DNA from 2 places in the Stenotrophomonas sp. STEN031 genome. Region 1 is predicted to be linked to the other one. Evidence: riboswitches for the same ligand, from Rfam matches in the RefSeq annotation. Region 1 holds a riboswitch; the other holds the start of a gene.
What was found. Region 1 has a riboswitch for cobalamin ahead of ACVOLQ_RS05470 (ribonucleoside-diphosphate reductase subunit alpha). Riboswitches for the same ligand answer to the same signal wherever they lie in the genome.

Region 1 (6,482 bases):
GCCATCGCACACGGATCATTGGCTGAACTCGAAACTCTTTTGACCTTATGTGAACAGCTCGACTGGTTTCCAGTTGACCAGACTGCGGTACCCCGTAGCCTGATCAACGAAGCCAGCCGCATGCTGACCACCCTGCGGAGGAGGAGAAGGAGCGAGAAGTGAGGAAAATAACGAGAGAATGCAGCGCTTGCTTTGTTCCCTCTCACTCCTCGCGCCTCTTAACTCACTCCCGCTTTACTGGCAGGCCTCGCAGGCTTCCGGGTTTTCCAGCGAGCAGGCCACGGCTTCGACCGGGGTGTAGCTGCTGACCGTGGTCTTGGCGATCTTGGTGGCCGGACGCGAACGCAGGTAGTAGGTGGTCTTGATGCCCTTCTTCCATGCGTACATGTACATGGACGACATCGCACCGATGTTCGGGCTTTCCATGAACAGGTTGAGCGAGGCCGACTGGTCGATGTAGGCACCGCGGTCGGCAGCCATGTCGATCAGCGAGCGCATCGGCAGTTCCCAGGCGGTGCGGTAGATATGCCGCAGGGTTTCCGGGATCTGCGGCAGGTTCTGGATGGAACCGTCAGCGAGCTTGATCGCATCGCGCATTTCCGCCGTCCACAGGCCCAGCTGCTTCAGTTCGGCCACCAGGTGGCGGTTGATCTGCAGGAAGTCGCCGGACAGCGTCTCGCGCTTGAACAGGTTGGACACCTGCGGCTCCACGCATTCGTAGCAGCCGGCAATCGAGGCGATGGTGGCAGTCGGGGCGATGGCGATGATCAGCGAGTTGCGCAGGCCGTGCTGCTTGATGCGCTCACGCAGGGCGTCCCAGCGCGCGGTGTCTTCCGGCACCACATTCCAGGCGTCGAACTGCAGCTCGCCGTGGGCGGCGCGGGTATCGTTGAACGAGGGGTGTTTGCCACGTTCCTGGGCCAGCTCGCAGGACACTTCCAGGGCGTGGAAGTAGATGGTCTCGGCGATCTTGGCCGACAGCGCGCGGGCCGGTTCCGAATCAAACGCCAGGCGCTTGCGGAAGAACACGTCCTGCAGGCCCATGCAGCCCAGGCCAACCGGGCGCCAGCGCAGGTTGCCGCGGCGGGCGGTTTCAATCGGGTAGAAGTTCAGGTCGATCACACGGTCGAGCTGGCGCACGGCCAGGCGCACGGTCTCGGCCAGCTTCTCGAAATCGAAGTCGCCGTGTTCGTCGATGTGGTTGCCCAGGTTGATCGAACCCAGGTTGCAGACCGCGGTCTCGTCGTTGGAGGTGATCTCCAGGATCTCGGTGCACAGGTTGGACAGGTGGATCACGTTGCCGGCGCGCAGGGTCTGGTTGCTGGCCAGGTTGCACTTGTCCTTGAACGTCATCCAGCCATTGCCGGTCTCGGCCAGGGTGCGCATCATCCGCGAGTACAGCTTGCGGGCGGATACGCTCTTGCGGGCCTTGCCCTGCATTTCAGCCTGTACATAGGCCTGCTCGAAGGCCGGGCCGTACAGGTCGGTGAGCTCGGGCACCACGCGCGGGTCGAACAGCGACCATTCCTGGTCGGCCTCCACGCGCTGCATGAACAGGTCCGGCACCCAGTTGGCCAGGTTGAGGTTGTGGGTACGGCGCGAATCGTCACCGGCGTTGTCGCGCAGCTCGAGGAAGTCCTCGATGTCGGCGTGCCAGGTTTCCAGGTAGACGCAGGCCGCGCCCTTGCGCTTGCCGCCCTGGTTGACCGCTGCCACCGACGAATCCAGCGTCTTCAGCCACGGCACGATGCCGTTGGAGTGACCGTTGGTGGACTTGATCAGCGAGCCACGCGAACGCACGCGGGTATAGCTGACGCCGATGCCGCCGCTGAACTTGGACAGCTGGGCGATGTCGGCATAGCGGTCGTAGATGGATTCCAGCGAGTCCTGCGGCGAATCCAGCAGGAAGCACGAGGACAGCTGCTCGTGGCTGGTGCCGGCATTGAACAGGGTCGGGCTGGACGGCAGGTAGTCCAGGCTGCCCAGGCGCTGGTACAGCGCCAGTGCCTCGGGCACGTCCTCGCTCAGCGCGCTGGCGATGCGCAGGAAGAACTGCTGCGGGGTCTCGATGACCTTGCGCGTATGCGGATGCCGCAGCAGGTAGCGGTCATACATGGTGCGCAGGCCGAAGTAATCGAAGTTCAGGTCGTAGGCCGGGTCGATCGCATCGTTGAGCTTGCGTGCATTGACCTGCACGAAGTTGAGCAGGCGGTCGTTGATCAGGCCCACTTCGTGGCCACGGCCCACCGACTGCGAGAACGCATGGATTTCCTGCCCGGACACTTCCTTGGCGATGAAGTTGGCCAGCAGGCGCGCGGCCAGGCGGCCGTACTCGGGCTCTTCGCCGATCAGCAGGGCGGCGGTACGGATCGACAGCTCGTCCAGTTCCTGGGTGCTGGCGCCGTTGTACAGGCCGGAGATGGTGCGCGTGGCCACCCGCATCGGGTCCACCGCGTGCAGGCCTTCGCAGCAGCGCTGGATGGCACGGACAATCTTGTTGAGGTCTACCGGCTCGGTGCTGCCATTGCGCTTGGTCACGCTCATGGCGGTGGCGGTCGGCGGCGGGGTCAGTTCAAAACCGGCTTCAGCCGGAGCGACGTCAGTATGAGTGGCAGTCACGACGATGGTGTCCTTGCAAACGTTATGCACGCAGCTCCTGCCCGCGCAGGAAGCAGAGCCGGTACGGAGCAGCGAGCATGGAAGGACGGCGTCGCAGCAGCCGCGACTGCCCGCGACCCACGGGTCGGCAGCAGTACGGCACCACGTCACCAGCCGTCTTCCCCTCGAAGACACCGCAGCCGGCACCACGCGGTGTGCATCGCGTGGCTGTCGGCAGGTCTTCGGACTCATGGGCAGGAAGGCGGGGGCCTTCTCCTACTCCGCCGCTTCCCAAGGCCTGTGCCTCAGTGCTGTTGGCGGGGTCGTTCCCAATTACCGCTGCGGGGCAGTGCCGGACTAGCCTTGAAGGCATCACCGGCTTCCCTATTAATCCGACGGAAAATTCCGCCAGAACCGACGGGGCACAAGATAGTGGGGGTGTATGACAGGGTCAACACCAAATCTAGTATTTCTTTGCCAAGCCTTGCGGCACAAGGCCTGGACTGTCCGGCGCCCGGGCCGGACACTGCAGCCCGCTCGAACGGAGTGCGCAGTCAAGCCTTTTACAGAGTTTTTTTGTAGGGAAACCGCCTGAGTTGATAGCGTAAATTTCTGATGAAATTCCGGACGTGACTTCCGGCCTGCGCCAGCTGCGACAGGAGCCGCCAAGCTGCGTCCATGTTCACGGCAAGGGATCCATGCCATGCGCCTGTCTTCCATCGCGGTCTCGCTTACCCTGCTGCTGCCGCTGGCGGCCCAGGCCGGCACGGTCAAGGCGCCTGAGCTGTCCGCCGATCAATGCGGCGTATCCACCGACTACAACGTGCTGGTCGACGGCGGCGGCATCTGGCTGCGCCGCGATACGCTGCCCATGCGCGAGATCGTCTTCCACGACGGCCAGCTGAGCATCGACAACCGCATGCAGACGGTATCGCCCGCCGATGCACAACGTCTGCGCGCACTGGAGGATGGCGTGCGCCGGCTGATGCCGGCGGTGACCGGCATCGCCACCGAGTCCGTTGGCATCAGCTTCGATACCTTGGACTCGGTTTACGAAGGCCTCACCGGTAACGCCAACTCCCGCAAAGTGCGCAAGTTGCGCAAGGAGGCCGAGCGCTTTGTCGAACAGACCATCGGCCGCGGCCGCTGGGACCAGGACCTGTTCAATGAAGGTTTCGAAGCACGGGTGCAGGATGCCGCCGAGAGCCTGAGCAGCTCCATCGCCCGCAGCATGCTGTGGGCGGTATTCACCGGTGGCGGGGACAAGCTGGATGCGCGCGCAGACAAACTCGACGCCGAACTGGAGCAGCGTCTGGAAGGGCGCGCTGCCGCCCTGGAGCAGCACGTGCGCTCGCTGTGCACGCAGGTACAGGCGCTGGATAGGCTGCAGTCGGCACTGGAGTTCCGCCTCGATGGCCAGCCACTGCAGATGATGCGCGTGAGCGGCGATGACGCGACGATGGCGGTGCGCGAAGACCGCCAGGACGACAGCATTCCGTTACCCGCGCGGTAAAGCCCACCTCCTGTAGTGCCGAGCCATGCTCAAAGGAGGGGGCACAGCTCAGCCCTTCGGCAGCTGCGCCAGCTCCTCGCGCACCAGCTTCACCACCAGCTTGTCCAGGGTGTCGACCGAATAGTTCTCCACCTCATGCACGGTCTCGCTGCCCGGACCGCTGGAGGGATCACTGGCGTCCTTGTAGGTAAGGAAGATGAATCGCCCGCCGGTGTACTGCGCGATCTGCCGCTGCGCGATCTCGCCGGTCGTGTCCTGGCCGGATGCGGCAACGCTCAACACCTTGATGCCCTTGCCCAGCGCCGCCAGCATGGTCTGCTCGTAGCGCGGCTGCGGGTAGTCCATGTGCGGCGGCGCATCGGCCAGCGACACCAGCAGGCGGGTGGTCGAGGCACCGCGCCAGTTCATCGCCTGCACCGCATGGTCGAAGGCTTCGTTCATCGCCTCAGGGTAGTCACCGCCGCCATTGGTGCGCACGCCATCGAGCACTTTCTGGAAGCCGGCAACGTTGTTGCTCAGGTCCCAGCCACGCACGAAGTATTCGTCGCCGCGGTCTCGGTAGGTCACCAGCCCCAGGCAGATGTCCGGGTTGGAGGGCAACTGGGCGATGTCACGGACGATGCCCTGCAGTGAATCGCGCAGCTTGTCGATTTCATCGGCCATCGAACCGGTGGCATCAACCATGAACACAAGATCGAGCTTGGCCCGGGCCGGCAGTGGCGCATCGGGTACCACCACCTGCACGGCATTCTTCTGTCCGCGCTGCAGGGCCGAGGTCACCGTCTTGCCTGCGCGTCGCACCTGCACCTGGTAGCTGGCCGAATCGCGGTCATCAAAGGCATTGGGATGTATCCACACCTGGCCACCGGCATCGGTGCGCGCCCACATCCGCGCGCCGTTGCGGGCGGTAACAGCCACTTCCGCATCCGGTACCGGCCGGCCCTGTGCATCCACCACCTGCAGGCGCTGGCGCACGCTGACATCGCGTCCGAGCGTATTGGCCTCTTCGTGACGCTGCAGGAATTGCCGGAAGGCGGTGAAGTCGGCATTGTCATCGACCACCCCAGCTGTGACCGCTGCCTGCTGCTGGCGCAGGTGACCGCTGCTCGGCGCGACGGCCATCGGCATTTCCGCGGCGGCCGATGCAACCTCGGCCATCGCATCCGCACTGACCGCAACCGGCGATGGCGGTGCCGCAGGCGCAGGCATCGGAGCCATCATCTTCGCCATCGCGCGCGAACCGTCCCCACGACGCAGGCGAACCTCGCCCGCGGCGATATTGTGCTGCTGCGGCCTGGGGCTGGGATCGGCAACCTCGCGCAGCACCGGCGTGTCGCTGCATACCGTGGCGCTGGGTGCCTGGAAGTTGGGCTGGGTCTGGCGCGTACGCTGGAGGGTCGGCGCCTTGAGGTCGCCGCTGTCTTCGGCCACCGGGAACGGGGTGTGGCGGACCGACGCGGCTACCGGCAGGCCGACCAACAACGTCACTGCCGCGGCCAGCGCGATGTTACGAACCGCCGGCCTGTTTGAACCCTTTGCGCTACCCATGATTCCTGCTCCTTGCGGGCCGCGTGATGCGGCGTACGGGGATAGGAACGGATGGGAATGGGGAGTGGGGTTAAATCTGCTCCCTCCCTTGCGCAACGCGCAGGGGAGGGTTGGGGAGGGGTTGGCTTTGCTGCTTTAGTGCCGAGCCATGCTCGGCAGAGGCTTTACCGGGAATGCCCTTGCCGAGCATGGCTCGGCACTACAGGAGGCGTCAGTTGCGGTGCGCGGTGCCCAGGTATTCGGCGCTCTGCATCTCGATCAGGCGACTGGCGGTGCGCTCGAAGGCGCCGGCCAAGCGGGTGCCGCTGTACAGCAGCGGCGGTGCGTCCTGGGCGGTGCAGACCAGGTTGACCTGACGGTCGTACAGCTCATCGATCAGGTTGACGAAGCGGCGCGCGGCATCTTCATTCATGCGATCGAAATGCGGAATGCCACCCAGCAGCACGGTGGTGAACTCGCGTGCGATCTCGATGTAGTCCGACGGCCCACGCGGGCCTTCGCACAATGCTGCGAAATCAAACCAGGCAATGCTCTTGCCACGGCCACGCACCGGGATCTTGCGACCTTCGATCTGGATATTGCCGCCGCGTGCTTCTTCGGCACCGCTCAACTCCTTCCAGCGTCCGCCCAACCACGCATCACTCTCGCCATCGAGCGGCGCCCGGTAGACCGGCGAGCGGGTCAGCGCGCGCATGCGGTAATCCTCTGTGCCTTCGGCATACAGCTCTACGCAATACTTCTCCAGCAAGGCAATCGCCGGCAGGAAGCTGTCACGCTGCAGGCCGTTGAGATAGAGGTTTTCCACCGCCGTATTGGACGTGGT
Region 2 (6,482 bases), on a different contig from region 1:
CCCGCGCAATCCCGGACCCGGTAGCTCCCCTCCCGCTACCGGGTCTTTTTTTTGCCTGCGATCCAGCATTCCATTGCCAAGGGCTGCGCTCGGCGGCAGCGGCTGGCAAACTCGACGACCACGCAGCGGCTAGACTCTTACGATGTTCAACACCGACACCCTCACCGGCAGCAAGCCGGAACAATACGCCCAGCTGCTGGCCCAGGCCCGCGCTCTGGTCCATGGCGAAGCCGACCGTATTGCCAACGCTGCCAATCTGTCGGCGCTGGTCTACCACGCGCTGCCGCAGCTCAACTGGGTGGGGTTCTACTTCTATGACGGCAAGGAGCTGGTAGTCGGCCCGTTCCAGGGCTTGCCGGCCTGCGTGCGCATTCCCCTGTCCAAGGGCGTGTGCGGCGCCGCGGCCAGCAGCCGCCAGACCCAGCGCATCGAGGACGTGGATGCCTTCCCCGGCCATATCGCCTGTGACTCGGCCTCGCGCTCGGAGCTGGTGGTGCCCTTGGTTCACAACGGCGCGTTGGTCGGCGTATTCGATATCGACAGCCCGGTGATCGCCCGCTTCGACGCGGATGATCAACTGGGGCTGGAAGCCATCGCGCAGGTATTTGTCGAGGCGCTGCAGTGAGCGCGCCCAAGCTGCGCAATATCGGCCCCAAGAGTGCAGCCTGGCTGCGTCAGGTTGGTTTGCGCAGCGAGCAGGATTTGAGTGCGATTGGCCCAGTTGCAGCGTTCATGAAAGTGCGCCGCGCCGGCTTCAAGCCCAGCCTCAACCTGCTGTATTCACTGGAGGGCGCCTTGGTCGGCTGCCATTGGCAGGAAATACCCGAGGCGCGTCGCCAGCAGCTGGTCGCCGAATATGAAGTCGCCGCTGGCGCGCTGCCCACCACGCGTGCAGGCCAACAGGCCGGGCCGGTGCATGAAACGCATATGCAGGCCGAAGCTGATGAAGAAGAAGCCCGCGAGATCCGCTTCGAGGACTGAGCCTCACCAGAGGCTTTTGTGGGAACGGCGTTAGCCGTGAAGCTGGCCATTCTTCAGATCGCGCACTGCGTGATTCCGGATGCAGCGGTGGCTTCGCGGCTTACGCCGCTCCCACAATGTCTGCGGGCAGCGGTGCGAGGACCACCAGCGCCAACAACAGCAAGGTCTCCACAACCTCGACGCTGGCCCCCAGGCCATCGCCGGAGATGCCGCCGAGCTTGCGCGTCCACCACACGGCCACCAGCGGCACCAGCAGCAGCGCCAGCAACAACGGCCAAGCAAACACCACGCTGATCGCGGCAAGCAACACCGCCCACACCCACATCGCCGATGGCCGCAGCTGCCAGGAAAAGCGCTCACCCATACCATCACCATGCAGCGAAGGTATGCGCTGGCTCCACCACAAGGTGCCCCAGCGCGCCCACGCCGGCACCAGCACGATGCCGAACCACAACGGCCCCACCGCAAGCTCGGTCAACAGCACGAACTTGAGCAGCAGCTGCATGATCAGCGTGACCACACCGAACACGCCCATATGCGGATCTTTGAGCACTTCCAGAAAACGCTGCGGGTTGCGATGTGCGGCGCCGAAGGCATCGGCGACATCGCCCAGGCCATCCAGGTGCAGAGCGCCGGTCACCCACACCCACATCAACAAGGTCAGCACACCGGCCAACCACGGTCGGTCCGCCAAGCCATACAAGGGCAACGCCAGCAATGCGCCGATGATGGCGCCGACCAAGGGGTAGTACACCGCCGACCTGCTCAGGTCTTCCTGGCGGAAGTCGCGCACCTGCGGTGTCGGCAGCCGGGTCAGGAACTGGATGGCAAGGATCAGGCGGCGTCCAATCATGGTTGTCGCAACTCCAGCAGTTCGCCCCACAACTGGCCGTCTTCGCCGCGCTCCACGCGCAGGCGCACGCGGGTGCCGTAATCGATGCGCATCGCCCACAGCGACGACAGGCTCATGCCGCAGACGCGCGATACCACCAACCGCAACACGCCGGCATGGCTGACCACCAGCACCGGTTGACCGTCGCCATCGTCTTCGTCCACCAAGCGATGCAGCTGCTCTTCAACGCGTGCCTGGAACTGCTGCCAGGATTCGCCGTTGGGCGGCACCACATCGTGCGGCTCGCTATAGAACCCGGCCAATTGCTCGGCCGGCAGTTCATCGAAATGCAATCCGTCCCAATCGCCGAAGTCGAGCTCGGCCCAATCCGGGTGGATCTCGCAGAACTGATTGCTGCCGGCCACCAGCGCATGCGCGGTGTCCAGCGCGCGCCGGCGCGGCGAACTGATCACCCGGCTCCAGCCGATGCCGGCATGGCAGCGGTACAGCGCATCCATCGCGCCTTCGATCAAGGGCGGATCAGTACGACCATCGAGATGGCCGGCACGTCCAGTAGAGGCGTGTCGTAGCAGGTCGAGAATCATCGTCCGACACCACGATCGGCAACAGCTGCCTCGGCGAACGTCGCCATGCTGTTGTGCAGGGCGCAGGCCATGCGCACCAGCGGCAACGCGAGCGCGGCACCGGAGCCTTCGCCAAGGCGCAGGTCCAGTGACAGCAGCGGCTGCGCCTGCAGTGCCTCCAGCAAGCGGATGTGACCACGTTCGGCAGACTGATGCGAGAACAGCAGCCATGGCCGCAGGCTGGGATTGATGCGTACTGCTGCCAATGCCGCAGCAGAGACGATGAAGCCATCCACCAACACAGGGATGCGCCGTTGCGCAGCGGCAATCACCGCCGCGCTGATCGCTGCGATTTCCAATCCACCCACGCGCTGCAGTGCCTCGCAAGCAGGGGACTCCGCTGCATTGATCGCTTCGCCGTGCAGACCCAGCGCACGTGCGATCAGGTTCTTCTTCTGCACCATGCGCACCGCATCCAGCCCGGTGCCAGCACCTACCAACTCCTCCAGCGGCAACGGCCCAAGCACGGCAGCGATGGCACTGGCTGCGGTGGTATTGCCGATGCCCATCTCACCGAACACCAGTAGATCGGCACCGTCGGCACAAGCAGCCTCCACCGCGCGGCGACCCGCATCGAATGCAGCCTCCAGATCGGCGGCTGACATCGCCGGGCCCGTACTGAAATCAGCAGTGCCATGCAGGGTCTTGGCACTGACCACGCCGGCAATCGCAGTGGTGGCGCGGCTGCCCACATCCCACACGTGCAGCGGCAAGCCCAGTTCGCGCGCCAGCACCGCAATGGCAGCACCGCCGCCGGCAAAGTTGTGCAGCATCTGCACCGTCACTTCGGCCGGGTAAGCCGACACGCCCTGCGTGGTCACGCCGTGATCGCCAGCGAACACCACCACCGGCACGCGCTGCGCCACCGGCTGGTCCACGCCTTGCAGCGCAGCCAGTTCAACGGCCAATGTCTCCAGACGACCGAGGGCGCCTTCTGGCTTGGTCAACTGGCGCTGGCGCAGCAGGGCGCGCTGTCGGTATTCCTGCGAAGGCTGGCCGCAGGCCTGCCCGTACCATGTTTCTGTCACGACACTTCCGATACTGCGTTTGCAGCGCGCATTCTAGCCATTCAGCAACAGTGCTGCGCAGGGCGTGTTTCGCCAGCCCGCAATCAAATCGAACTCACGCAACACGTAGCCCGGGTAAGCGCAGCGCACCCGGGAACGAGTTTGCAGCACCGCTGCAAGCCTGCGGCGCCATGAGCTCCCCGGGTGCGCTGACGCTTACCCGGGCTACGTTGAGCTGCGGTTGCAGACACTGCGCCATGCCGGCCGTTGCCGCCCATTCCGGCAAGGTGGGCCGCAATGGCATAGAATGCGCGCACTTTCGGGTGACCGACCGGCATTGCCGGCCGGTTGAAACGGGAAGCCGGTGCCGCGCACTGCTGGAACTCCAGCCTGTCGCCATTCCGGCACTGCCCCCGCAACGGTAAGCAGGACAAGTCCAGACATGGCGCCACTGTGCACGGCACGGGAAGGCGTCTGGACGGAAGCGGCACACGCCGCCTCGCCTGCGAGTCCGGAGACCGGCCCGGAAGCCGACTGGTTGCGATGCGGAGGGCATGGCGGCGGCTGTAGCGCCGTGTGCGCCGCCTCCGTCTTCTCCCTCTTCTGGCAGCCTCCCCAATCCGCCTGCACGGGAGCGTGCAGGCCCAGGAGCTTCCATGAAACTGTCTTACCACACCCTTTCGCTCGCCCTTGCCCTGGCATTGCCGGGCGTTGCCGCCGCGCAGAACGCACCGACCGAGCTGGACGACGTCACCGTCACCGCAACCCGTACCCCGGTCTCCATCGAGAACAGCGTGGTGCCGGTGCAGGTCATCGACCGTGCACAGATCGACCACAGCCAGGCCAACTCGCTGCAGGACCTGCTGCGCGGCCGCGCCGGCCTGGACTTCGCCAACCAGGGCGGCAACGGCAAGATCACCTCGCTGTTCCTGCGTGGCAGCAACTCCAACCAGGTGCTGGTGCTGGTGGACGGCGTGCGCGTGGCCTCGGCCACCAGCGGCATGGCCGCCCTGCAGGACCTGCCGGTTGACCAGATCGAACGCATTGAAATCGTGCGCGGCCCGCGTTCGAGCCTGTACGGCTCCGAGGCCATCGGCGGCGTGATCCAGATCTTCACCCGCAACGCCGGCCAGGGCCTGCAGCAGAACCTGGCGATCACCGCCGGCAGCAACAACCTGCGCCAGGTCAGCGCCGGCTTCAGCAACCGCGGTGAGCGCGGCTGGATCTCGGCCCAGGGCGGTTACCAGAAGACCGACGGCATCAACGCCTGCCGCGGCACCGCCGCTGGCTGGGGCGCCGGCTGCTACGCCGATGAGCCGGATCGCGATGGCTACCGCAACACCTCCATCAACGTGCGCGGTGGCTATGCCCTGACCGACACGCTGAGCCTGGAAGGCCATGTACTCAACGCCGACAGCTTCAACGAATACGACGGCAGCATTTTCGGCGGCAACGAAGCCGACAACCGCCAGCAGGTCTACGGTGCAAAGCTCGCCTGGGCTGCATCGGACAGCTTCCGCCTGAGCGCACAGGTTGGCCGCAACCGCGACCAGGCCGACAACTACTTTGCGGATGCCAGCACCGGCACCCGCAGCTTCGCCAGCGCCTTCGATACCCGCCGCGATACCGCCAGCGTGCAGGGTGACTTCACCATCGCCGAAGGCCAGCAGATCACCGCCGGTGCCGATTGGCAGAACGACAAGGTCACCAGCTCCACCGCCTTCGACATCGACCAGCGCGACAACCTCGGCGTGTTTGCCGAGTACCAGGGCCAGTTCGGCGCGCACTCGCTGCAGGCCAGCGTGCGCAACGACGACAACGAGCAGTTCGGCAACCACACCACGGGCAGCCTGGGCTACGGCTTTGCCTTCGGTAACGGCTTCCGCCTGACCGCCAGCGCCGGCACCGGCTTCAAGGCACCGACCTTCAACGACCTGTATTACCCGGGCTTCAGCAACCCGAACCTGAAGCCGGAAGAATCCAAGAGCCTGAACCTCGGCATCGCGCAGTACGCCGACAACTGGAACTGGACCTTCAATGCCTACGAAACCCGCGTCGACCAGCTGATCGGCTATGACAGCAACTTCGACCTGGTCAATGTTGCCGAAGCCCGCATCCGCGGTGCCGAGCTGACCGGCTACCTGTCGCTGGCCGGTTTCGACATCAACGCCCAGGCCAGCTTCACCGACCCGCGCGACCACACCTCCGGCGCTGCCACCTATGACAACCTGCTGGCCCGCCGCGCGCGCACCAGCGGTCGTCTGGACGTGGACAAGAGCTTCGGTCCGCTGCGTCTGGGCGTGACCGCTGCCGGCAGTGGCCATCGCTTCGACAACGCTGCCAACACCGTTCGCCTGGCCGGCTACGGCACCATGGATGTGCGCGTTGAATACGCCATCAACGACGCATGGAGCGTGCAGGCCAAGGCCGCCAACGTGTTCGACCGCGAGTACGAAACCGTTGCCTGGTACAACCAGCCGGGCCGCGAGTACCAGCTGACCCTGCGTTACAACAGCAAGGCCAACTGAGCCGGCGAAGCCGCAGCGCTGCTGCGGTTTCCGTCAGCGTGAAAACAAGCAGGGCCGACGCTCATCCCGTCGGCCCTGTTCTGTTTTCAACCAACGGGCGGCCTTACAGCTTCATGCGCACGCCGATGTTGAAGGTGCGGCCCAGCACGTCGTATACCGCTGCCTGATAGCCGGTCTGATTGAAACCGGCACCGCCTGCCTCTGCACCCGGCACCCGTGGCGGCGCGCGATCAAACACATTGTTCATGCCACCGAACACACTGAACTTCGGCGTGAACTGATAGCTGGCGTAGAAATCGCTGTAGAAGGTATTGCCTGCCCACTCACGCTCGTAGCTTGCGGTGGACGTATTGCTGCCACGCATCTTCGACACGTGCCGCAGTGTCCAGTAGACGCTGAGCCTGGGATTGGACCAACCGGTACGAACCGTACCCTTCCACTTCGGCGTGCCCCACAGCGTCAGGTAATCCCATGCGTCATTCGGATTCAG

Region 2: linked by a shared signal. The riboswitch ahead of btuB (TonB-dependent vitamin B12 receptor) and the one ahead of ACVOLQ_RS05470 (ribonucleoside-diphosphate reductase subunit alpha) in region 1 are both predicted to bind cobalamin.

The regions. Positions count from the first base shown of each region.
Region 1 covers NZ_JBRREA010000008.1:60,346-66,827, reverse strand. Annotated here, with positions in the region: gene ACVOLQ_RS05475 (four helix bundle protein) at 1-162, shown strand, start outside; gene ACVOLQ_RS05470 (ribonucleoside-diphosphate reductase subunit alpha) at 235-2,544, opposite strand; cobalamin riboswitch at 2,816-3,032, opposite strand; gene ACVOLQ_RS05465 (DUF2884 family protein) at 3,302-4,111, shown strand; gene ACVOLQ_RS05460 (VWA domain-containing protein) at 4,160-5,659, opposite strand; gene zapE (cell division protein ZapE) at 5,871-6,482, opposite strand, start outside.
Region 2 covers NZ_JBRREA010000007.1:125,708-132,189, reverse strand. Annotated here, with positions in the region: gene ACVOLQ_RS05170 (GAF domain-containing protein) at 143-625, shown strand; gene ACVOLQ_RS05165 (TfoX/Sxy family protein) at 622-981, shown strand; gene cobS (adenosylcobinamide-GDP ribazoletransferase) at 1,082-1,834, opposite strand; gene ACVOLQ_RS05155 (histidine phosphatase family protein) at 1,831-2,418, opposite strand; gene cobT (nicotinate-nucleotide--dimethylbenzimidazole phosphoribosyltransferase) at 2,415-3,485, opposite strand; cobalamin riboswitch at 3,769-4,005, shown strand; gene btuB (TonB-dependent vitamin B12 receptor) at 4,121-5,992, shown strand; gene ACVOLQ_RS05140 (TonB-dependent receptor domain-containing protein) at 6,096-6,482, opposite strand, start outside.